Regions from separate parts of the Colwellia sp. BRX8-9 genome, predicted to be linked through region 2. Evidence: riboswitches for the same ligand, from Rfam matches in the RefSeq annotation. Region 2 holds a riboswitch; the other holds the start of a gene.
The links. A riboswitch is a leader RNA that binds a small molecule or an ion and turns the genes downstream of it on or off. The one in region 2 is predicted to bind lysine.
Positions count from the first base shown of each region.

Region 1: it holds a riboswitch for lysine, as region 2 does, so the genes downstream of both, lysC (lysine-sensitive aspartokinase 3) here and dapA (4-hydroxy-tetrahydrodipicolinate synthase) in region 2, are expected to answer to the same signal.

Region 1 covers NZ_JACGVN010000007.1:61,174-73,579, reverse strand. The annotation lists gene deoA (thymidine phosphorylase) at 1-1,259, opposite strand, end outside; gene H4J70_RS07710 (hypothetical protein) at 1,539-2,159, shown strand; gene H4J70_RS07705 (DUF6435 family protein) at 2,264-2,443, opposite strand; gene H4J70_RS07700 (hypothetical protein) at 2,582-2,989, shown strand; gene H4J70_RS07695 (hypothetical protein) at 3,080-3,364, shown strand; gene H4J70_RS07690 (GNAT family N-acetyltransferase) at 3,437-3,844, shown strand; lysine riboswitch at 4,010-4,208, shown strand; gene lysC (lysine-sensitive aspartokinase 3) at 4,320-5,672, shown strand; gene queC (7-cyano-7-deazaguanine synthase QueC) at 5,747-6,406, opposite strand; gene queE (7-carboxy-7-deazaguanine synthase QueE) at 6,486-7,160, shown strand; gene pdsS (proteobacterial dedicated sortase system histidine kinase) at 7,165-9,360, opposite strand; gene pdsR (proteobacterial dedicated sortase system response regulator) at 9,350-10,048, opposite strand; gene pdsO (sortase-associated OmpA-like protein PdsO) at 10,245-11,045, shown strand; gene H4J70_RS07655 (alpha-amylase family glycosyl hydrolase) at 11,218-12,406, opposite strand, start outside.
Region 2 covers NZ_JACGVN010000010.1:98,146-110,551, reverse strand. The annotation lists gene gltB (glutamate synthase large subunit) at 1-209, opposite strand, end outside; gene folE2 (GTP cyclohydrolase FolE2) at 698-1,621, opposite strand; gene H4J70_RS10425 (phosphorelay protein) at 1,917-2,264, shown strand; gene arcA (two-component system response regulator ArcA) at 2,341-3,042, opposite strand; gene H4J70_RS10415 (sensor histidine kinase) at 3,244-4,860, opposite strand; gene H4J70_RS10410 (methyltransferase) at 4,904-5,938, opposite strand; gene H4J70_RS10405 (DsbA family protein) at 6,161-7,411, shown strand; lysine riboswitch at 7,538-7,709, shown strand; gene dapA (4-hydroxy-tetrahydrodipicolinate synthase) at 7,800-8,732, shown strand; gene H4J70_RS10395 (2,3,4,5-tetrahydropyridine-2,6-dicarboxylate N-succinyltransferase) at 8,763-9,512, shown strand; gene H4J70_RS10390 (PLP-dependent decarboxylase) at 9,539-10,783, shown strand; gene H4J70_RS10385 (succinylglutamate desuccinylase/aspartoacylase family protein) at 10,817-11,953, shown strand; gene H4J70_RS10380 (DUF2059 domain-containing protein) at 12,022-12,406, opposite strand, start outside.

The sequences.
Region 1 (12,406 bases), on a different contig from region 2:
ACCGCACTTAAGTATTGTTTAATCGCTTGAGTTGCTTGAGCGTCATCTTTGGCATGAACAATAGCAATGATGTCACCTTCAGCGACTTTCGTGCCTTTTGGCTTAATATCACTAAAGCCGACACTGTAATCTAAGCTTTGATTATGGTCGACACGACCACCACCCATTTCTACTAATGCCATACCTATAGCACGAGTATCCATAATGCCAATGTAACCAGCTTTTGAGGCGACGATGTTTTTAGTCATATTAGCTTTAGGCAGTAAACTTTCACTGTGAGTTAATAAATCAGCTGGGCCACCCATCGCGGTGATCATTTTGCCAAATATTTCAGCGGCTTTACCTGATGTTAATGCCTCTTCGGCCAACGTTGTTGCTTGTTCAATATCACTGGCTATTTTACTGGTTAATAACATTCGAGCAGCAAGGGCTATGGTGACTTCATGCAACCTTGGTTCACGATATTTTCCAGTCAAATAATCTATAGTTTCTTGTATTTCAAGCGCATTACCCACTGTGGTTCCTAGCGGTTGATTCATATCAGTGATTAATGCTTGTGTCGGTGTTCCTGCGCCATTGGCGACCGACACAATTGAATGAGCTAATGCTTGAGCTGATTCAATATCGGCCATCATCGCGCCATTGCCTACTTTTACATCCATGACTAAAGACTCGAGGCCAGCTGCTAATTTTTTTGATAAAATAGAAGCAGTGATCAATGGGATGGATTCTACTGTGCTCGTTACGTCACGAATTGAATAAAGACGTTTGTCGGCTGGTGCTAAATCTTTGGTTTGTGAAATAATTGCTGTGCCTTGCTCTTTAACTGTTGCTTGGAACTCTGCAAGGCTAGGGCGAACATTAAAACCAGGGATGGCCTCTAATTTATCAACCGTACCACCAGTATGACCTAAACCTTGTCCTGCAATCATTGGCACATTAGCCCCACATGCCGCGACTATTGGTGCTAGCATTAAGCTTACTTTATCACCTACACCACCCGTTGAATGTTTATCTACAATGGGTTTGTTTAATTTATTATGCCAATCAACAACCGTACCCGAGTCACGCATAGCCATGGTTAGATGAACAACTTCATCGGTTGTCATGCCATTAAGCCAAATAGCCATAGCCATAGAGCCAACTTGTGCATCGGTGAAATCACCTGTTTTAAGACCGTCAACAAAGCATTGAATTTCATCTACAGTTAAAGCTTGTTTATTACGTTTTTGACGAATGATATTTTGAGGTAAGTGCATAGTGATCCCTTTAGATAATAATTGAGTTGAAAAGCATTAGGTAACAATTATGTAAACGTCCATGCTTTTTAATTTGTTAATTTGTTAATTGGTTGCTAATAGCATAGCTATGTATTGCTTTTATTTAGTATTATAGTTGAGCCATAACTAGCTGTTTAATACATTTAATAGCCATATATTGTGTTTTCCTGACTCATGTGTCAAGATCTAATCGTGTTTTTCTGACCAATTGGTCAGATTATTATACTATGCCCGTTGTTTTACTAAAAGAGTATTGTCATGTCCCTGTTAGAAGCCTTTGGTTATGTTGCAAGTGTGCTAATTGCCTTATCGTTAATGATGTCTAATATCAAACGATTGCGTTGGATAAATTTATTTGGTGCTGCTGCCTTTAGCGTTTACGGGTACTTTATTGATGCCTACCCTGTTTTTATTTTAAACGGTTGGATAGCTTTGGTTGATGTATACTATTTAATTCGTATTTATCAAGAAAAAGATCAATTTGATTTAATTAAATTAAAATCAGTGGAATCATCTTTTTTCAACTTGTTAAAGGAACGTTACGGTAAAGATATCATTGGCTTATGTAAAAACTTTCAGTGGCAGCAACTTGATGATGCCGTGGTATTGTTATTGTTTAGGAACATGAAACCCGTAGGATTATTTGCTTATCGGGAGTTAGATGAGGACGGTAAGGTTGAAGTGCTACTCGACTATATCATTCCCGAAGACCGAGATTTTAAAGCAGCCAAATTTATGTTCTCTGCTGAACAAAATCAACTAAGACAAGAAGGTATTAAACATTTAATCGTCGAGCCATCAGATGATGCTCATGAACTTTACTTGAGACGGGTTGGCTTTACCAAAAAGGCTGATCATTACGAATTATTAATCAATTGAGTGTACTGAAGACTGCAAGCAGATAAATACCGGGTTTAAAAGGGCAAGCTATAAAATCCCGCCATCACCTTAAATGAAGTGGCGGGGTGTTCGCTATTAGCGCGTTAGTTCTTTTTTGAATCTTCTAAATCTTTAATCTGCACGGCTATTTTTTCTGCTTCAGCAGTGATCATCGAATATGACTTTATATCTCCATTTCTTTGCGAAAACATCGCTTGTTCAAGCTTAGCTTCATAGAGTTTATTTAATTTTTTTATCGGGTCTTTTTTAAATATTCCAAACATTTTATTTACCATTGAGTTGGTTACTGTTAGTTATACGTATACAAATCGATTTTAGTTTTTATTATTTACATTTTAATTAAAAACTTATTGTATCGTGCTACGTGTTGCAAAAATTTATTCTCATTATAAGAGGGAAAAATGGAAAAAAATAAATTCAGCTCAGAATGGTCCTTACTCCAAAATCAGTTTGACAGCTATGAGAAACATTCGCTTTATATAAAACTTATTGCCGTAATCGTTTTACTAATAGCCATTATATCGAATGTAATCACGATTCCTATCTTTTTAATCTTAGTCGTTTTATGGCTTCAAGATGCTGTTTGGAAGACATTTCAATCACGTATTGAGACACGGCTTTTACAGCTGGAAAAATATATTTCAGCCGACAGTAGTGAAAATGTATGTCAATTTAACTCTGAATATCATAAAGTTAGCTTATCAGGTCTTGCCTTAATTAAAGAATATGCCTGTCAATCAATTAGGCCTACTGTTGCATTTCCTCATGTAGTATTGATATTCATCTTATGGGTTCAGCATGTGTTGTAGTGAGTTAGCTTATATTGATAAATCACTTATGACTTTAGATAACTATTGTTTTATTCGCGCTAATATCGCGTTATTTTTTGGATAATTATTATGAACTTAGACAAATCGACTAAACGTATTGATAAAAGAGTTAAGAAAGGATTTCAAGGCTACCCACAAATTTCATTAGCTTATTTTGGTCAGTCAGCTGATTGTGCTACTGAAGTTGTGGTTGGTTTTATTGCCGCTGAAGGTGATGCTCCACAAGAGCAAAAATTTACCAGTAAAGGTGATGCGAGAAAAGATGAAACTATTCAAACAACACTATTAAAAGTTATTGAACGTGCTGATGCAAAAACAGTGGTAGAAGTTGCGGGTGTTACCCTTATTAAATAATATTGCTGGCTAATGACTGTCTGTTAATAGTTCAGTTAATAGGTCAGTGAATATTGAGTTTAAAAATTAAAGATGACCATAATTTATAGATTTTCTGACGACTATATAAAGCAAGTTCACCAGCTTTATAAAAGTGTATGGTGGGGTAAAGAACGCTCACTCGAAGATACTCAAAATTGTATTCGTGGTTCTCAAATTTGTATCGGCATTCTCGATGTAGACAATAAGCTCATTGGTTTTACGCGAATTATCAGCGACTTTATCTACAAAGCAATCATCTTTGATGTGATTGTAAGCGCCTCTCATCGCGGTAATGGTATCGGTCAGCAATTGATGAGCCTGGTTAAAAACCATGATGAATTAGTCAAAGTAAAACATTTTGAATTATATTGCTTACCTGAACTGGAGAGCTTTTATAAAAATCTTGGTTTTTCAACGGATGTCGGTGGTATAAAATTAATGCGCTGCAGCAACCGTTAATTTTTATATAAAAGCCTAGCTATGCTTTAGTTGAACTTCGGGCAATGCTATTAAGCTATTATTTCTAAAAAAGATCGACTTAGCCTGTTGATTTATTATTACAGATAGGATTTAATCCACATGTCGGTTATTAGAATAAATACTCAAATTGTATGTTTTTAATAATCAACCAGAAGAGGAGCAGTAGCTAGGTAGATAACACGAAGAACCACCATTCTTTTGACTGTTATTGAGGGAGACTATTGCCGAGAGTAATTAGCGAGTGGCGTTATTTATTCGGTTACTAGGGCTGAATCCCTAGGATTGTCACCTCTAGTTAGTATATTAAGTGCTAATTAGATTATGGTGGAGAGCTTCTGGCTGAAAAGTTTAGTTTATCTTACCAAGAACACTTCTTAATTCAGCCATGCTCTTCCTTGAAGTTTATAAAGTTACCCTATAATTATTACTGGGAGCTTAATTAGGGAGACCTTAGATGTCATTATTACCTTTTACTGTTGCAAAATTTGGCGGCACAAGTCTAGCTGATCATCAAGCGATGTTACGATGCGCTCAGATCATTAAAAACGATGCAAGTAACAAAGTTGTTGTCGTATCTGCAAGTTCAGGCGTTACTAATTTACTGGTTCGTTTAAGTCAAAAAGATGTATCTCAGCATGAACAATTAACAATCATTAGCAGTATTCGTGCTATCCAATTTAATATTACCCAACATTTAGCTGAAGAAACACAGCTAAACTTTCAAATTGATCAACTGTTAAATGAGTTAAGCGAGTTCTCTAACGCGCAATCACTTAATTATTGCCCACGCATAGCCGATGCAATTTTGTCATTTGGTGAACAAATGAGTTCATATATCTTTGCACAAGTCCTTAAATCTGTTGGTGTTAATGGCGAAATGTTTGATGTTCGCCAAGTCATGAAAACCAACGCATTATACGGTAAAGCCGTTGTTAACCTTGAGATGCTCGCTAAGAACGCACAGCAATTTCTTATGCCTTTGCTGGTTGATAAAGTTATCGTTACCCAAGGTTTCATTGGTCAAGACGAGGACGGTCATACGACAACCCTAGGCCGTGGCGGATCTGATTACAGTGCCGCACTTTTAGCCGAAGCGTTACATGCCGATAATCTTTCTATTTGGACTGATGTTGTCGGTATTTTTACCACAGACCCACGTATTACCGAGCATGCCCGTGCTATTAAAGAAATCAGTTTTGGCGAAGCGGCTGAAATGGCGACCTTTGGCGCAAAAATTCTTCATCCGGCAACACTCATTCCTGCGATGAGAAAGAATATTCCGGTTTTTGTTGGTTCAAGTAAGGAACCAGAGAAGGGGGGTACACGCATTCAACAGTTTGTTGAATCGAGCCCAATATACCGCTCAATAGCCTTACGTAGAGAGCAAACATTAGTAACGGTAAAGAGTCCTGCTATGCTACATGCTAGTGGTTTTCTTGCACAAGTCTTTGGTATTTTAGCCAAACATGAACTGAGTGTTGATTTAATTACCACCAGTGAAATCAGTATTGCGCTAACCTTTGATAATCCAACGGGTTCGACGCAAGCGCTTTTAAATTCAACCGTTGTTGAAGAATTAGAACAGCTTTGTGAAGTGACCGTAGAGCACGGTTTATCGTTAATAGCGGTTATAGGAAATAAAATGCATCGCAGTAATGGCGTTGGTACCAGTATTTTTGAAACTATCTCAGGGATAAACGTGCGGATGATTTGTCATGGCGCCAGTGAACATAACTTATGTTTCTTAGTCGACGAGAAACAAGCAAATGAAACCGTTGAAAAGCTACACAATGCCTTATTTTCATAAGCTTTAAGCGTATTATTTCTTTGGTCAGTACAGAAAAAAGATAAAACACCTTGCCGTGTTTTATCTTTTATTTATCAAGATTCGTAACTTAACGGATCGGTAACATTATTATCACTGAAAGCTTCTAAACGCTCTTGGCAGGCACCACATTTTCCACAGGCTTTTTCACGGCCGTTATAACACGTCCAAGTATTATCATAGCTTAAGCCCATTTTTAATCCATCGGTTAAAATATCACTTTTAGTAACCGTTAAATAAGGGCTAAATATTTCTACTGACTCGTAGTTAGCTATTTTACACACCTCATTCATTTTCATTACAAATTCGGGACGACAATCAGGATATATTGCATGGTCTCCTGAATGTGCGCCGTAATAAACTTGGCTAGCCCCCACTGAAACGGCATAACCGACCGCAAGTGATAACAAAATCATGTTACGGTTAGGTACAACCGTTGATTTCATACTTTCAGCTTCGTAATGACCTTCAGGAATATCAATATTGTCGGTTAATGAAGAACCAGCAAGTAATTGATTAATAGATGATATATCGATAATTTTATGGTTTACATCAAGTGATTGACAAACCGTACTGGCAAATTCAATTTCTTTGACATGACGCTGTCCGTAATCAAAGGTTAATGCGAACACTTCTTTGCCATCATGCAAGGCGCGATTAAGAACAGTGAATGAGTCCATGCCACCAGAATAAATAACAACAACTTTGTTTGTCATTTCTAAAGTCTCTTAGGGTATAATTAATATCGCGCATTTTACTTCAATTTACACCAGCAATAAACAGGCAAAAACCCCGATGACCGTAAAATACAAAATTAATGAATTATTTGAAACTATTCAAGGAGAGGGCGCTTTTACCGGTCAACCTTCAATTTTTATCCGTTTACAAGGTTGCCCCGTTGCTTGCTCGTGGTGTGATACTAAGCATACTTGGGCAATAAACCTTGAAGATGAAGTAACACCGAATGCTATGTTAACAAAAGAAGCTGAATCTCAAACGTGGTCAGCGCTTACGGTTAAAGATATTTTAGCGATGATAACGGCAGAAGGTTATCAAGCCAAACACATTGTTATCACAGGTGGTGAGCCAGCGATGGTTGATTTACTCCCTCTGTGCCAAGCACTTGAAACCAATGGTTTTAGTTGTCAATTAGAAACATCGGGTACTTTTGAAATACAGGTGACGGATAAGTGCTGGGTGACTGTTTCACCCAAAGTAAACATGAAGGGTGGCTACAAAATATTAAACTCAGCGATGTTACGTGCCAATGAAATTAAACATCCAGTGGCGACTGAGCAGCATATAGACGACTTAAAAGCGTTATTAGCCGAACATAATATTGTTAACACCCAAGTTTATTTGCAACCGATCAGCCAAAAAGAACGGGCAACAGCGTTAGCAATAAAAAGCTGTATTGAAAATAATTGGCGTTTATCCGTTCAAGTACATAAATATTTAGGTATAGAGTAAATAATTACTTTACCTGCAATGGCAAGGTAATCGACACCGTGACACCTTGCGGATTATGATGATTACTTGCCACGATATGCCCCTGATGAAATTCACAAATCAAACGGGCAATATATAAGCCTAATCCCAAATGAGGGGTCTTATCTTCTTTCATTTGCGGTGTTTCACGCATTGAAACCATAGAATCAAAAAGTCGCTCTTCCATCGTGTCGGGTAATAACGTGCCGTTATTGCTAACGTGAATGATGATGTCTTTATTTTTCAACGCTGTAGTTATGAAAAGTTTACTATCTTCACTAAACTCTACGGCATTAGTGACAACCTTATCTAATAATTGCGCTATATGCTCAGGCGATCCCGCCAACATTACTTTTTTATCTGAGGCCAAATACTCAATAGTAAAGTTAGGGTATATCTGCTGATATCCTTGTACACAACCATTAAGCACATCAAAGAGATTAAAACTGACCTTGTCAGTTTGATTGAGCATTTGTTCAAGACGAGTCGCTTCACTCATATTGGTTAATATATTGTTTAAGCGATTAATACCACTTTGGGCACGGTCAATGTAAGCGGAACTTTTCTCAGGCAAGGCTTGTAAAGACAAATTTTCTAAGGATGTTCTAACAATCGCTATCGGGGTGCGGAGTTCATGTGAGAGTCGAGACGACATATTTTCTAAATAATGATTGTACTGGCTTAAACGATTTACTGCCGTAGAAAAACTGCGAGAGAGGTCGCCAATTTCATCATTGGCTGTTGATACTTGCATACTCTCGGCTATCTCGTTATTGATTCGACCGTGTTCATCAATAGCAATTTCTGCCTGATTACGCAGTTGGCGAATGCGATTTGAAATACGTGACGCAAAAAAGAAAAAAGCGAAAGCACCCAATAACATAATCGCTAAAATTGACGTAAACAATTTCTCTAAGGCTTTATTTCGTACACTGAGAATGCCATTGGTTGTTTCTTCAACAATGACCGCACCGTTGACCTTATCGCTGATATAGATAGGGTATGCAGCTGATATGATAACCGCTTTTTTATCTGTGGTTAATCGCCATTGAGATTTTGGCATACCCGCAAGTGCGGCTTCAATATGTTCACCCGTTAGGTTTTGCGTGTCGTAAAGACGGTCAATAAAATCATCTTGAGGTTTGTTGAGCAAATGTTGAAATAACGGTTGTAAGTATTTTTGTGTCCAAGCATACCAAGAGCCATCGTTATCAGAGTTATTGATGTTTTTTTGCCATAAGCCACTGGCTTTTTTTATGTCGCCACTTTTTGCTAGTACGCGATGATGTTGATCAACCACCCAAATACGTGACTGTGTGTAACTCATGCCCTTTACTATGCGTTCAATTTCAGGTGACGGCACCAAAATGGTACCTAAGGTTGCTGCGCTACTTGGATCTGCACTGCCTATTATTGTTGTGGCTGCACTCAATGGCGTATCAACATCATGAATGGCAAAGGCTAAGCGGTCACTGATTTTAGTTAAAGGGATGCGCAGTTCAATATTATAACCTTGCTCGGTATCGCGCCATTGGCCCTGAATGAAGCTAACGGGCCTTGGAAATTGAAGCCGTTCATTACTTTCAAGGTCATTAATGCGATAGGCAGCAAGCCACCCCTGATTTTTATTACTGACGATAAAACGTTGGAAATTGCCATTAATATCGTTGAATGATAATTCCAGATGATCATTTTTGTTGATGGCTCGAGCATTTTCATCACGATAAATAACCGTATCGTCGATCACCTGAATAAAAAAGTATAAGTATTTATCATATTTTCCAACAGCGGCACTGAAATGATTAGTGAGCTTATCAACGCTTAATTGCTGACCAAGCTGGTTATTAACCCCATAGTAGTGGGACTTTTCTTGAAAACTTGGCCAGTCGTTGGGTAAACCGTCGAGATTTATCGCTTGAGATAATTGATAACCGTAAAGGTCTTTACCTTTTTCAACGTCGGGTAAAAAACTGGCTTGGTTATTAAAAAGGTTAGGGCGTTCATGCAACGAAGTCGCGAGGGCTCTTGCTGTTCCTATGATTGTTTGTTCTTGACCAAAGCGTAAATACTTTTCCATTTCCCATACGTATTGATAACCAAACCAGGGAATGGCAAAGAGAAAACTAGACAGGAGTAGAAGCTTAGTTCGTAAGCCGAAACGAAAATTGAGCTTATTTTTCATCTTTGTTCCAACGATAGCCCATGCCATAAACTGTTTCTATGCAGTTAAAGTCTTTATCTATTTGGTTAAATTTTTTACGAATGCGTTTTACATGGGAAGTAATGGTACTGTCATCGACATAGATGTTGGAGTCTTTCATCAGTTGTTGACGGTTCTTAACATGTCCGGGGTTTTTAGCTAAGGCAAAGACCATCCAAAATTCGGTGATCGTTAAATCAACACTTTGTTGCTGCCAAACAATGCTCATTCGTTGATTGTCGATAGTTAGTGGCCCTAATGTGAGTAAACTACTTTCAGCAGTTGGCTGTTTTAGTGCTTCTTGGCGACGAAAGAGGGCTGCAATGCGCGCTGATAAATGTGGCAGGCTAATATCTTTAGTTAAATAATCGTCAGCGCCAATACGCAATCCTGACACCGTATCAACATCATTATCACGCGCAGTTAAAAAAATAATAGGCAAGGTCGTTGATATATTCCTAAGCCATTGGCATAGGGTAAAACCGCCGTCATATTCTTGCTCTAAGCCAATATCTAATATCACAAGGTGAGGCAAACTTATTGCAAAGGCCTTACAGGCGTTTTCTCTATTAGCAAAGGTCTGCACTTGATAACCTTGAACGCGCAGCACATCCGCATAGTTTTCTCTTATAGCGGCTTCATCTTCGACTATGGCAATTCGTTTTAACACTCTATACGACTCTATTGGTTAACTTATTTTAAGGCACTATATAAGAGTTTTTTTATAAATGCGCGCAATTGTTGTAATTGCCACATTGTTGCCACATTTGCTCATTACTTTGCCTTTTTTGTGTCGTTTCAAAGCCTATTTTTCTTGTTTTAATTACCTCGTCAACAAAAAACACCTTAATCATTTAGGAATTAACATGAAAAAAATTAACAGTAAATTAAACCCAGCGAAACTTTTCTTAATCACAGCGCTTATTGCTGCACCGACATTAAGTCATTCCGCATACGCCTTTGAAAAGTCAAACTTAACAGCAAGCGATTCGGTTGAACTTAGTGACAGAGATAAAGAAAGTATTGGCTTAGGTAGCGGCATGATCATTGGCGCGATATTTGGTGGTCCTATTGGCGCTATTTTAGTGGGAGCGACCGGTACACTTATTGCGAAAACACAAAACGATAAAGAAAATTTGAGTGAACTACAGGCGTCATTGAAAAAGCAAGAGCATGATTATTTGCAGGCTGCAAACGAGTTCCGCCGCAATTTACAACGCTCTGAACAAAATCATCAATTAGAATTATCGGTTTTAGAACAAAACTTTGATAAAAAATACCAAAATGCCAGTCAACTACAAGCTGAAAATTTACTGATGAGTTTACAATTTTCAACCGGATCTAGTGACTTACAGCCGCACTATCAAAGTCAAATCGTTGCTTTGGCAGAAATGTTACAACAATCGCCAAAACTCTTTATCGATTTATCGGGTTATACCGATAAACAAGGTAATAAAAAATTAAACCAAGCGCTGTCTATTGCTCGTGTTAACACCGTTAAAAATGCCTTAATTGATCAAGGCGTTAAAGCAGAACGCATTAAACTGTTTGCTTTTGGTGAGCAAGCGCCGGTAGTGGCTAACACTCAACAAGAAGTCAGTTTTTATGACCGACGTGTGGTAATAAAGCTGCACAGTAACACCGAGCAAGTGGCTAATAATTATTAAGTGTTGGTATAAGTGAAGGTAAAGGTGTGTTCAATCATTTATTTAAATAATATAAGGAGGTGAAACAGCAAATAATGAAATAGTTTACTAATTAAAGAATAAATTAAAAACCAAGGACACTCCCATAGCGCCTTGGTTTTTCTTTATCTGTACAAAAACACTAAATCCTCAGCTACCTGACCTGATAAATTGCAAAACTTAACGGGGGAACGGTTAATGTTCCATCGACAAACTCATTATTTTTAAAGGCTGGGTATATTTTTTCGCCATTTTTAAGGGTAAAGCCTAACGCGACAGACTTTTCTGTTTTTGCTGTATTAAAGACAATAATGATTTCTTCTTCGTCTTTTAATGTACGAGATACCGCAAAAATCCCCGGCTTATTATCAGCATTTATGAATTTTTGTTCGCCAAACCTAAGTGCTGGGTATTGATAATAGATATCCGCATACTCAGCAAATGTCTTATAAAATAGATGATTTTCATCAAAGTTGTCATCAGCGGTTGTTTTAATATTTGCGAGTAAATCATCATCGTTGTAGCTGTCTACCAAGGAAGGCATCATGTCTTGGCGAGAGTCTTTATCTCCGCCATCACCAACAAAACCTTGCTCGTCGCCATAATAGACAATTGGCACGCCACGCAGAAAGTAAACCATCGCATGGGCTAGCAAGGTGCGTTGAATAATTTCTGCTTCGCTATAGTTGAAATCACTACTTTTCAACATGCCTGAAAAACGTCCCATGTCATGGTTACCGGTAAAGTTAAGCAACTGATTGGCATTACTGTCACTGTCATTATAGTAAGCATCACTCTCGAACACCTCAACAAGTTTATGTGTTCCTTGCTGTTTAATAAGGGTGTCTTGTAAAGCAAATTGTAAGGAAAAATCAAGTACAGACTGCATTTTACCTACAGTGGTATAAGCACTTAATTCTTTAACATCGCCACTATATACTTCACCAAACATAAAAAATTCTGGAATACCAATCGCTTTTGCGTGGTCAACAAGCGCAGGGGCAAAATCTGCCCAAAACTCTATATTGACGTGCTTTACGGTATCAATTCTAAAACCATCAGGTTTAAATTCACTGATGACATTTTTGAATATTTCGGTCATGCCTGTAACCACTTCAGGTGAATTAGTATCAATATCATCTAAGCCACTAAAGTCGCCATATATCGAGTTTTCTCCTTCATAGGTTGTATCTCCTTGGTTGTGATAATATTTTTTATCATTTAACCAAGCGGGTGATTTAAGGTTTTCTTGGCCTTTAGGAATAACGGCTTGATAAGTATCACCCGCTGCCACTTGAGCAAGTGTTTTATATAAACAGCCATCATTTTCTTTCATCAAATAC
Region 2 (12,406 bases):
ATAGCTCGAAAGAAGGTATCAGGTTTTTGCATCAACAAGCCACAACCGTCACCTGTTTTACCATCAGCAGCAATACCGCCACGATGTTGCATGCGATCAAGGGCATGAATTGCCGTTTTTACTAGTTTATGACTTGCTTCACCTTGTTGGTGAGCAATTAAGCCGAATCCGCAGTTGTCTTTTTGAACGCTGTGATCGTAAAGCATGATGTTATTTTCTCCTCAGGAAATAACCACTTGAGCACAGAGAACATGTTAAAGGAATAAAGTTATACAAATAATGCATAAATACTCTGTTTTCACTCAGGTGGAACCCTTCACATTAAACACTTATCGATAAAAGGTCAATCAAAATAGAGTATTTGCTCGTAGTTTTTGTACATTAGTGTAACTATATGTTTTTATTGGTTATTGCTTGTGTAGGTTGGTTTTGTTGATTTAATCGCCTATTTTTTAAGCTGTTATCAATAGCTTTTAGCGAGTTGAGAATGATTTTTGTTTACTTTGTTGTAATTTAATTACATTTTTATTTTTATGACGAGATATGACGAGATATGCTAATTTTAGCTGTTATTCATCTTTTATTCATTGATGTATGGATAAGATGGTGGAGAATACGGTGAAAATTCATCAATAAAAAAGCCAGTAATTACTGGCTTTAATACTAACTTATTTTTTTGTACTTGAATATCAATAGCTTAGGGTTGGTAGCCACCCTCAATGCCTTTAGTCGTAATACTTACCGCATCGTGGGCATGTAAAGATTCAAGGTGGTTGATACGTAGCCAAAAGTCGTCATATCCAGCAGTATTATTCATTGCGTGTTGTAAACGACGAGCGGCGTCTTCACAAAACATTAAGTTTTGACCATTCAGTAGCGCAAATTCTTGTTCATCTTCTCTTTTTACTGCGGCTTGAACGGGTGTCTTTAAACAGCCTTCAATAATATCGACTAATGCAGTAATAGGGAATTCACTAATGTTGGCATTTAACTTTACTTTTAATTCAGCAACTGAGCGTTGACTATGTGGTGTAGCAACAATACCTTCAGTTGTACCCAGCCACTCATGAATTGAGTCTAAATCGGCTTCTTGGCCATTAAACTTCTCTTTAAAAGCTTTTTGGATTAACTGTCGAGCAAGGGCGGCAGAACAAGGACAAGTTGATGAATATCTAACATCAACTGCTAGCTCTATATCGAGTTTACCTTTATTTAAACGACCGGTTAATGTTACTGGGTATGCTTTCCAGCCTTGCTTACCACTAATTAATGATTTTCTTCTTAAGTGATAGTCGAAGCGGAACTGCACTTTAGCATTATCGCTAAGATCGTGGTGACTACTGATAAAACCACTGAGTAAAGTGACCAAGCTTTGAAAGTCTAAAGTATTACTGGTTGAAAGTTCATCAAGCAGTAAATACAAGCGAGACATATGAATGCCTTTTGCTTGTGGTTCTTTTAAGTTTACAAACGCGTCAATAAAAGTAGAAACCATTCGCTCATTCTCACCTTGCGAAGCAACCATCATCGGCATTTCTATATTACTCATTCCAACCCAATCTAGGGTACCTTCGGTTTGAGCTGTGGTGTGGTTGGCGATATCAGGCATTAATGTGGACATTTCTACTCCAGTATTTCTAACACGCTATGTAAAGGGCTTTTTGAAACTTCAGTACATAACAAACTTATTAAGGGCGCGTATTCTAACGTATATTTCCTTGTAGATATAGCGACAGTTCTTTTTTAAGTTACTGAGCAAGATAACTTATTGAAACGCTCTGTATTCATATGGTTTTATGCTTTTCAAATGACTTTGAAGTAATCTAGATGAAAGGCATTTGTTTAATGACATCGGCGTTGATATTGTTACAATGAAGAAAATTACGCCACGATAATTATAATTTAAGGTAGGTTTTGTGAATTATACCGAACAGTTAGATGTTAATTTATTAGATGGATACTTGGATAGCTTAGGACAAGATATTGTGCAACAGATGTTGGACTTATATATTGAGCAATCAAAGACCTATATTGAAGACATTATCGATTCGATTGCACAAGAGTCACAAGTATTATGGCAAGAACGTTGCCATAAAATGAAAGGTGCAACTGGCAGTGTTGGTTTGTTAACCGCTCATGCTAAGTTGGTGGCAATTGAAAAATTACCCGAGCAATGGCCAGAAAAATCAGCCTTTATCTCTGAGTTGAATGAGATAAATAAAAATGCCGTTACTGCTTTTAAAGTATGGTTAGACTCAAAATAATCATGATTTAAGACAATTAAAAAAGGGGAAGCAATTATTGCTTCCCCTTTTTTAATTATTTATTGTTAAAGCGCGCTTAATCTACAGAGCCAATAAAACGATATCCTTCACCGTGAATGGTATTAATTAATTCAGCAGCGTCAGGTACCGATTCAAAATGTTTGCGTAAACGCCTAATCGTTACATCAACGGTACGGTCATTTGAGCGAAGGTCACGCCCGGTCATTTCTTTAATCAATTGCTGGCGAGTAACAATTTGGCCCGTGTTTTCAATTAATAAACGTAGAGCGCGATATTCGCCGCGAGGTATAGATAAAACTTGCCCGTCAGGTGCGGTCATTTTTCTTGAATTACCATCGAGTGACCATTTATTGAAAGTGATCACTGCTTTTTCAATTTCATTCTTTGTCTGACCAATTCGGTTAAGAATGTTTCGAGCTCGAATTGTTAATTCACGTGGGTTAAATGGTTTTGTTAAATAGTCATCAGCACCAATTTCTAAACCAAGTATCTTATCTATATCACTATCACGACCGGTAAGAAATATTAACCCTAGCTCGTTGTTGCTGGTTAATTCTCTTGCCAATAATAAGCCATTTTTACCCGGAAGGTTAATATCCATGATGACTAAATTAATGGTGTTTTTTTGTAATTGAGTATCCATGCTCTCACCGTCTGTAGCCTCTGATACTTGATAGCCTTCTGCTTCAAACAAGTTACGTAGGTTAAAGCGTGTAACATCTTCGTCTTCTACGATAAGTATGTGAGGTTTTTGCATGTTTTTTTTTCCATTCTTTATGTATTTAGCAATAATGTTTACGGTATGTTAGTTATAGCTGAAAATTATATTAACGCTATGTTACTAATGCTTATTTTGTTAATTATTTATACAATTATTAGTATGGTATAGAACCACTAACTAAAAAACAATCAAGTTTGTTAGTTTCTTCTTATTCAACAAATATTTATCAGCACAGCTTTAATCTTCTTTAATGACTTGTGTTGGGATAATAATTTTGAAATTAACCCCTTTTTCAATTTCACTAATAAAGGATATTTTTCCACCTAGTGCTTGTGTGACTAAATTATACACCAGATGTAAGCCCAAGCCACTGCCACCAGAACCTCTTTTTGTGGTGGTGAAAGGCTCAAAAATTTTATTCATAATAGAAGGCTCAATACCCCTACCGTCGTCCTGATAGTCAATAGTAAGCATATCGCTAGAAATACTAGTCTGTATGGTAATTACACCATGGTCTCTGTCATCAAAGCCATGATTAATAGAATTTTGTATTAAATTAATAATTATTTGATTGATAGGACCGGGTTTGCTTTTTATGACGAGTTCGCTTGGACAGTCCACATTAATAATAAAAGGTAACTTTTTAATTTGTGGGGCTAACGTTAATAATATGTCGTCAAACAAATTTTTGATATTGAATGTTCGTGCTTCTTCACTTGATTGGTCAACAGCAACTTTTTTGAAACTGGCAATTAATTCTGCAGCGCGCTTCAAGTTACGGTAAATAATTGCGGTATTTTCTTCACCTTCAACAAGAAACTTTTTCAATTGACTTGATTTTAAGGTTTTATCATCAAAAGCTTTTTTTATTTCTAATAAGCGATCCGATAATAATGTTGAAGCTGTAACGCCTAAACCTATCGGTGTATTTACTTCATGAGCGACACCGGCAACCATATCGCCTAACGAAGCCATTTTCTCACTTTCAACAAGTTGCCCTTGAAACTGATGCAATTTTTCTAATGTTGAAAGTAATTCATTATTGGAATCCTTCAAGGCTTGGGTACGTTTATTGACTTTATTTTCAAGATCTTTGTTTTGCTGATAAGTGAGTTGCTTGGCATCTGAGAGTTTAGCAAGTTGTGTTTCAGCTCTATTGAGTACAATGTTTATGTTGCGCGCTAGAATATCGAGCTCTTTAAAAGGCATTTGTTCAATGCGTAAATTGAACTGTTTATGTTTCGAAATATCTTGTACTTTATTTGCCATATCTGACATAGGAATGGTAATAAAGCGGTTGAGTATTATTGTTATTAAAAGCGTCACTAAAATAAGCATGAAAATAATGACGCTATAACGCAAGAACATGTTGTTTGTTATACGTTTAATATAGTCAGTACCAACTTGTATATAAACGTAGCCAACTTTTTTATCTTGCTGGGTAATGGGTACCATAAGCTCTATAATATAAGTACTTATCTTTACCGAAGATAACTCCATTATTCTATCTGTTTTTTCAAGTATAGGTGAGCTCATACTTTTATTATAGTTCGCAAAAAACACTATGCCTTCAGGCTCAGGGGATACTTTATAAATATGAACGTGATTAATATAAGGGACAGATTTAAGCATGGATAAATAATGATCAGTTAACAGCGTTTTATCATTAACAAGATTGGTGCTGCTGGCATTAGCGATAAGCTCGGCCCAATATTTTGTATTAGTCGCTGCGTCTTCTTTTGTATCTTCAATAAATGAATTAGCGATGATAAAAGAAGAAAGAGTAACAAACAATACAATGAAACCGATGATCATAATCATCAGTTTTTTCTTTAATGAGTGAATGCGTTTCATTTTTTCCATATATTTATAGTAACTTAAATTTTATATTGAGCAATTAAATTGAACAATGATAAAGAGAAAAGCCCTTTTGCTTAGCTAAAACTTGTGTTCTTCCAATCGCCTCTTCCATGATGGGTTGATAACGGAGAAAACTATTTGCCACCACAGTGACTTGTCCTTTCGGTTTTAAATGGGGTTTTATTTTTGAAAGGAATGTCTCTGTGGCTTGATAATTGGTTTTAAGGCCCTGATGAAAGGGTGGATTTGAAATAACGTAATCGTACTTACCTTTTACATCTGACAAGCTATCTGATGGAAAAACGTGGCCAGTTAAATTATTTAATTTCAATGTTGCTTGCGCTGAATATAATGCTAAGGCACTGACATCAAGTAAGTGTAACTTAATCTCAGGAAAAACTTTACCCAAGTAACTGGCTATGACTCCGGCACCACAGCCAAAATCGAGTAGCTCGCCGGTAATTTTCTTTGGTAAATTTTCCAACAATACCTGAGTGCCAATGTCGAGGCCGTTTTGACTGAATACACCAGGCAAGGCAACCACATCTACACTTGTGTCTTTAATCATAAAAGAATATGGCTTTAGCCAGTCGTCTAAGATAAAAGACTCTTGCGTCGCAAGTATATTGCTTGCGAATAATAAGCAATGGCGAGCAGCATCAATTTTTGCACAATCGCCAAGCTGTTGTTCGGTCAACTTTGCTAATGACTTAATACCGCTTTTATTCTCACCGACAACCAAAACTAAACATTCATTTGCTATCGACTCTTTTATCATCGCGAGCATAAAAGTTAACTCGGCCTTACTTTTAGGAAACTGAATAATCACTAAGTCGTGGGCAGTCTTACTTTGATAATATACATTAAATACCGCAGTCATTTGAGTGAGGTCTAATCGTTTGGCTTGTAAATGTGATTGATAATTCGTGTTATAACATGTCATCACTGCTTGAGGGTGAAGTGCATGGTATTCTTCAAAAAAATCGTCAATAGGTAAGTTGATAAATAATGGCGCTTTTGCTTTTAGTAAATCGGGATTACGCAGCAATAATTGATTGATGTTATCTAACAAAGTTATTCTCAAATAATTGGGTTATGGCATTCATAAATATATAACTTATACCCTAAATTAATTAACGGTATTTTATACGCTTAACGAAAAGATATGTTTATAATAGCCGCTATTCTACGTGAATATTATTATCATGTCAGAAAGGCGAATAATAAATTTGCAAATCACCATATAAAATTCAGGGAGTGGGTTATTTTTACTAAATTTTTTACTTGGTTTAAAGTGAAACTAATACGCAGTGATAAGCGTGCATGGTTATTAAAATTTCGCTATTTTACCGTCCCTAACTGGTTTAGAAAAACACCTGTCGCTGAAGTTTACTTAGCACTTAATGACCCTTATAGCTTTATGCTGATTCAAGTGTTACCAGAGCTAGAGCAACGTTTCAATATTCAATTTAAATTGTTCTTAGTCTATGAAAGTGTTCCAGGGGTAACTATCGATCCCAAATTAATGCGCACTTGGGCAATAAAAGATGCCAACTTTATTGCTGATCAATATCAATTGAAAAAAATAACGCAACGACCGACTCAAGAATCACTCTTTACTGGTCAGCAAATGTGGCAGTTGCGACCTAAAACACTCGATAATGCTTGGCAACTCTTTCAACAGACTTGGTCGAATGATTTTGATTACTACTATCATGCTTCTACACCGGTAATAAATTATCAAATTAAAAATTTAATACGTTTAGTTAAACAAGGGCATTACTTACCTTCGTCTATTTTTATTGCGGGGCAATGGTTTGTTGGTATTGATAGGCTTGAACATCTAGAAAAACGTTTGGCTGACTTTGGTTTAGCAAAAGATGACAGTGTTGCTGTTTATCAAAAAAATAAATTAGTCTTTGCTGAGCAACAAGTGAAAGATAATGCAGCTGACATCGCTGACATCGCTGACACGAAAATATTAGAAGCCTTTATTTCATTACGAAGCCCTTATTCTTACATTGGTTTATTACAAGCAGAAAAGTTAAGTCAGCATTATCAGATCCCTTTAAAGATAAAGCCGTTATTACCTTTGATTATGCGGGGGTTAACCACGACAGAAAATAAAGAACGTTATGCTGTTTTTGATGCCAGTCGTGAAGCTAAAAAACTTAATATTCCTTTTACCGGTATTGCAGATCCTTTAGGGCAAGGTATTTTTAATGCTTTTCAAATTTTTTCGTATGCAGAACAACAAAATAAAGAACTCGATTTTATTAAGTCTGCGTTTAAGGCCATTTATGTTGACGGTTTAGACTTATCAAATAAATCGGTAATCGAATCTTTATGTCAGCAGCATAAAATCAATTATCTACAAGCGTTAGAATATAATAATGAACATGACTGGCAACAATGGTCTGATACCAACCAAAGTACTTTAGATGGCATGGGGTTATGGGGAGCGCCTTGTTTTCGATTTCAAAATGTTATTTGTTGGGGGCAAGACCGCTTGGCACAAATTGAACAAGCGATCATTGTTTCATAAGATATAATATATCCGTATTATCTTCATTTAGAGCACTATTGACTCAACATTAGAATAAATGTTCTAATGTTGTTGTCCTGAATTCAATAAAGTTTTGTTTTTTCAAACAAGCGAAACTTATGATAAAGGGCCAGAAGAGGAGCATTAACCAGGTAGTTATCATAAAGAGATCAAGCTCTAATGATTGGTAACGAGGGGGATTAATGCCGAGGTAAGTAATTTTTTGATAATTTACTTATCGGTTGTTTGGGTTGAATCCTAACAATTGTCACCAACTTGGTGGGGAGCTTCTGGCCTTTGTAAAGCCTAATGCTCTTCACATAAGTGATTGTTATCTTGGTTATTACAAACGCCTAAAAGTTCTCCGAACGAACAGAGTTCGAGAGAAATGAATCAAATAAAACTATCAAAAAAAATTAGCTTAACAGCTAACCCAACGCTTCATCATACTATTTTATGGACCGCATTAATTACGCCATTACTTGATGATGGTCAAATCGATTTTCCAAGCCTCAAACAATTAGCTATTAGTCAGTCTGACGCCGGTAATGGTATTGTCTTGCTAGGTAGTACAGGAGAGGGCCTGGCCTTAACATCGCAAGAGCAAGTTAAGATTGTTGAATTCGTTTGCCAATTATCACTAAGCGCACCTTTAATGGTTGCTGTTGGCGGTTATCAGTTAACCGAGCAAATTAATTGGATAACAGCTTGTAATAAATTACCTATTTCAGCCTACTTACTTGGTAGTCCCATTTACGCAAAGCCGGGTGTGATAGGTCAAACGCAATGGTTTAGTGCTTTACTTGATGCCGCCAACTTCCCCTGTATGTTATATAACGTCCCCTCTCGTAGCGGTGTTTCTATTGCTATTGAAACTTTACAGGCGGTGCAAAATCATCAGCATTGTTGGGCGTTAAAAGAAGCCAGTGGCGATTTAAATCAGGTACTCGCCTATCGCCAGTATTGTCCAGATATAGCCCTATATAGTGGTGAAGACGCCATGATGCCTTACTTAGCACAAGCAGGTGTAAAAGGGTTAGTTTCGGTTTGTAGTAATGTCTGGCCGGCAGCGACTCATCAATACGTCGAGCTATCACTAGCTGGTGAGACTCAAGGTTTATTTCCACTTTGGCAAAATGCGGTCGATGAGCTTTTTCAGGTGGCAAGTCCCATACCCGTAAAAGTATTAATGCACCAAAATAAAATGATCAACACTCCCTTTTTACGTGCGCCGTTAACCCATTTAGAACTTAACGACTGCAACTCGCTGTTAGCATCAGATAAATTAATTAATCAATGGCTTGAAACTCAAGCTAAGTGATCCCTTTAAGTATTAACATGAGAATTTAAAATGAATTGGCAAGAAACATTAACACAATTAGAAGCGGGTACTGTTCGTGCGGCAAATCAAGATGAAGCAGGAAATTGGCAGGCCAATGTAGCCGTAAAAGAAGCTATATTATCAGCATTTAAAGCGGGCGAAAACATTGCTTTTGATGGAATTTATAAGGGGTTTGTCGATAAACATAATTTACCTGCGCGTGAGTTTACCGCTGACGATAAAGTGCGATTAGTACCGGGTGGTTCTTCAGTTCGCCGTGGTGCGCATGTTGCTCCTGGTGTCATTATTATGCCACCCGCTTACATTAATGTTGGGGCTTTTGTTGATACAGGTACTATGATTGATAGCCATGCATTAATTGGCTCGTGCGCCCAAATAGGTAAAAATGTTCATGTTTCTGCCGCTGTTCAAATTGGTGGTGTTTTAGAACCGGTTGGTGCAAGCCCTGTTATTATCGAAGATGGTGCCTTTCTAAGTGCTGGTGTGGTCATTGTCGAAGGTATTGTTGTTAAAAAAGGGGCTGTTTTAGCGCCAGGTGTCTCACTTTCAGCGTCAGTGCCTGTTTACGATTGTGTGAATGAAGTGATGCTTGAAAAAGGTGCTGATATTCCTGAACGTGCTGTAGTGGTGCCAGGAACACGTCCGGTTTCAGGGGCGTGGGCGAAAACGCACGGTTTAAATATGGCTTGTGCATTAATCGTTAAATATCGCGATGAAAAAAGTAATGCCTCGTTAGAGCTCGAGTCTATTTTACGTTAAGCCCTCTAAGGTAAAGCAGGAATATCATGTCTGAGTTAGTAAATACTACCTATTGTTTTGATTCTCCTTCGGCGCTTGAATTAAGCGCTGAGTTAACAAAGCAACAACCTGAAAGTAGCCAGCAAGAAGGTTACTTTGTTTATCATCTTGATGCGCTTAAAGCCCATTTAGCCGAACTACAACGCCAAGACGTCATTAAGTTATGGTTTGCGGTAAAAGCGAACCCGTTATCTAACATCATTAAAACCTTAGACGATGCGGGTTTTAATTTTGATGTGGCGAGCAGTGGCGAATTAAATCAAGTCTTAAAGCAAGGTATTACACCCGAACGTATCTTAAATACCGGTCCGGCAAAATCAAAAGCACAAATAACGTCGTTCATTAAACAAGGGGTTAATATTTTTGTTGCTGAAAGTTTGAATCAACTAACTTGGTTAAATGAAGCAGCTATTGAGCATGATGTTAAGCCAAGAGTGCTGTTGCGGGTTCAGTTGCAATGGCCAGAGGGTGAAAAAAACCCTTTAGGGGGAAATTGCCTAACACCATTTGGTTTGTCGATAGAGCAGTGGCAAAGCATTAAAGTCGTTAACTTTCCTGGTATTGAGTTGTGTGGTTTACATATTTTTCAATGGGGCAATATGCTCAGTAATGAAAAAATGTTCTCGCTGTGGTCACAAATGGTTGCACCATTAAAAGGTTTAGCTGATGACATAGGTATGCCATTAAAAATCTTAGATTTAGGTGGCGGTTTAGGTATTGATTATTTACAGCAAGGCAAAACACTTTCTTGGCAGAAAATTATTGCTGATCTGGCGATCATAAAGCAGCAGGCAGGTGCCGAAGAGTTATGGTTAGAATTGGGCCGTTTTGCGGTTGCTGAGTGTGGTTATTATGTGGTCCCCGTTGTTGATAGAAAAATGAATTATGGTCAAGAGCAGTTAGTCTTAGCCGCAGGTATTAATCATTTGTTAAGACCGGCGATAACAGAACAGCCTTTTCCGGTAAATTTACTACGAGAGTCTGCACGCGAAAAACAGTTGTTTGATATTCATGGTCCGCTATGTACCAGTATGGACAAATTGGGTAAGTTGCCTTTGCCTGATGACGTATCTGTTGGCGATCAACTGGTATTTGGCTATTGCGGTGCCTACGGTTTTACTGAAAGTATGCCGTTCTTTCTTTGTCACCATATCGCTGCTGAATACGTGTTTAGTCAAGGGACGTTGGTTGAAGTCAGAGCAGCACAACCAGCGGATTGGTATTTAAGATAGCGATAAATACTTCAGCTTAATGTTTAAGATAAAGTGAACAAAATGAATGAAATAAAAAAAGAAGTTATGCATGTTGGTGAAATGGCGAGCGGCGCAGCACTTACCGTTCCTGTTTATCGTATAAAAGGACGTACTGATGCACCCAGTGTTTATATTCAAGCGAATATGCATGGCGCTGAAGTGCAAGGTAATGCGGTTATTTTTCAACTATTAGAATTATTGAAAAACACAAAAATAAATGGCGATATTACCTTAGTACCTTATGCCAACCCTGTGGGTTGTAATCATAAAAATGGTGAATATACCCTTGGCAGATTTGATCCTATCACCGGAGTGAATTGGAATCGGATGTATCACTTTGATGAAAGCATCATCAAGCCGTTTGTTCGTGAATGTATTGGCAAAAAAAATCAAGTTATTGAAGCCAATTTTAAAAAGCTAATGATTGAAAGTATTGAAGAAAAACTTAACCATAATATTTATGGGCTAACGACCGGACAACGCATTGCTTATCAATTACAGCGCTTGGCTCATCAAGCTGACTACGTTTTAGACTTACATACTGGGCCTATTTCAAGTAAACATTTATACTGCCCTGAATATGCGCAAGAAAGCGCTCAGTACTTTGATATTCCACATACATTATTAATTCCTAATGACTTTGATGGTGCCTTAGATGAAGCAACATTCTGCCCTTGGTGGTCATTACAAGACGCTTTTGCTGAATTAGGTATCGAGTTTTCGATTAGTTCAGCGTCTATTAACAAAGAAAGCTTTACCGTTGAATTAGGCTCGCAAGAACAGATTGATCTTGATGTAGCCTTAGAAGATGCTAAAAGTATTATGAATTATTTACAGCATAAAAACGTCATCAACACCACTGAATACCGACCTAAAACGATGACACGTTATGGATGTTATTTAAAAAACTACAAAGCCTTTTATTCGCCAATGGGAGGGATGGTCGATTACTTGGCTGAATTTGGTCAACCATTAGCTGCAGGTGAACCGCTGGCGAGAATTTTACGCATGGATAATTATGGTGACGGCGATCCATTGCACTATATTTCACTGGATAAAAAAGTCATTCCTATTTTACATTTTGCCTCGGCGAGTGTGAATCAAGGTACAGAATTATATAAAGTGTTTAGTGAGTATTTTGAGTTTTAATACTGTGTGAATTAGCCTTGATTTATAAATAAGGTATTGACAATACTACTGTTGCCAATACCTTTGAACTACTTGTTTGTTTGATCTTTTTGGCGAGATTGTTCGATACTCGCGCTAAGTTCTTTGGCTAAAGATTGGACTTCGGGTATAAAATCTTGCATTAACTGTTGTGAAAGTATGATTGAGTCTTGAATAATTAAAGGCATTTTTTTCGTCATACTTCTGCCAATATCTGAACGATAAAATGTTATTAACCCTTGTATTTCTGCTTCGGTAAAATTGCGGCTGTAAATGTCTATCATTGGCTCTTTAAAGCTATGCCAATTCATTTTCTCATCAAGAAGGGCATTTACTTTATCCATATATTTATCAAAATGAACTTTCTCTTTGTTCGAAATATTCATTTTTTTCGACATACCTTCAAACATTAGCGTAACTTGACTTTGCATACTC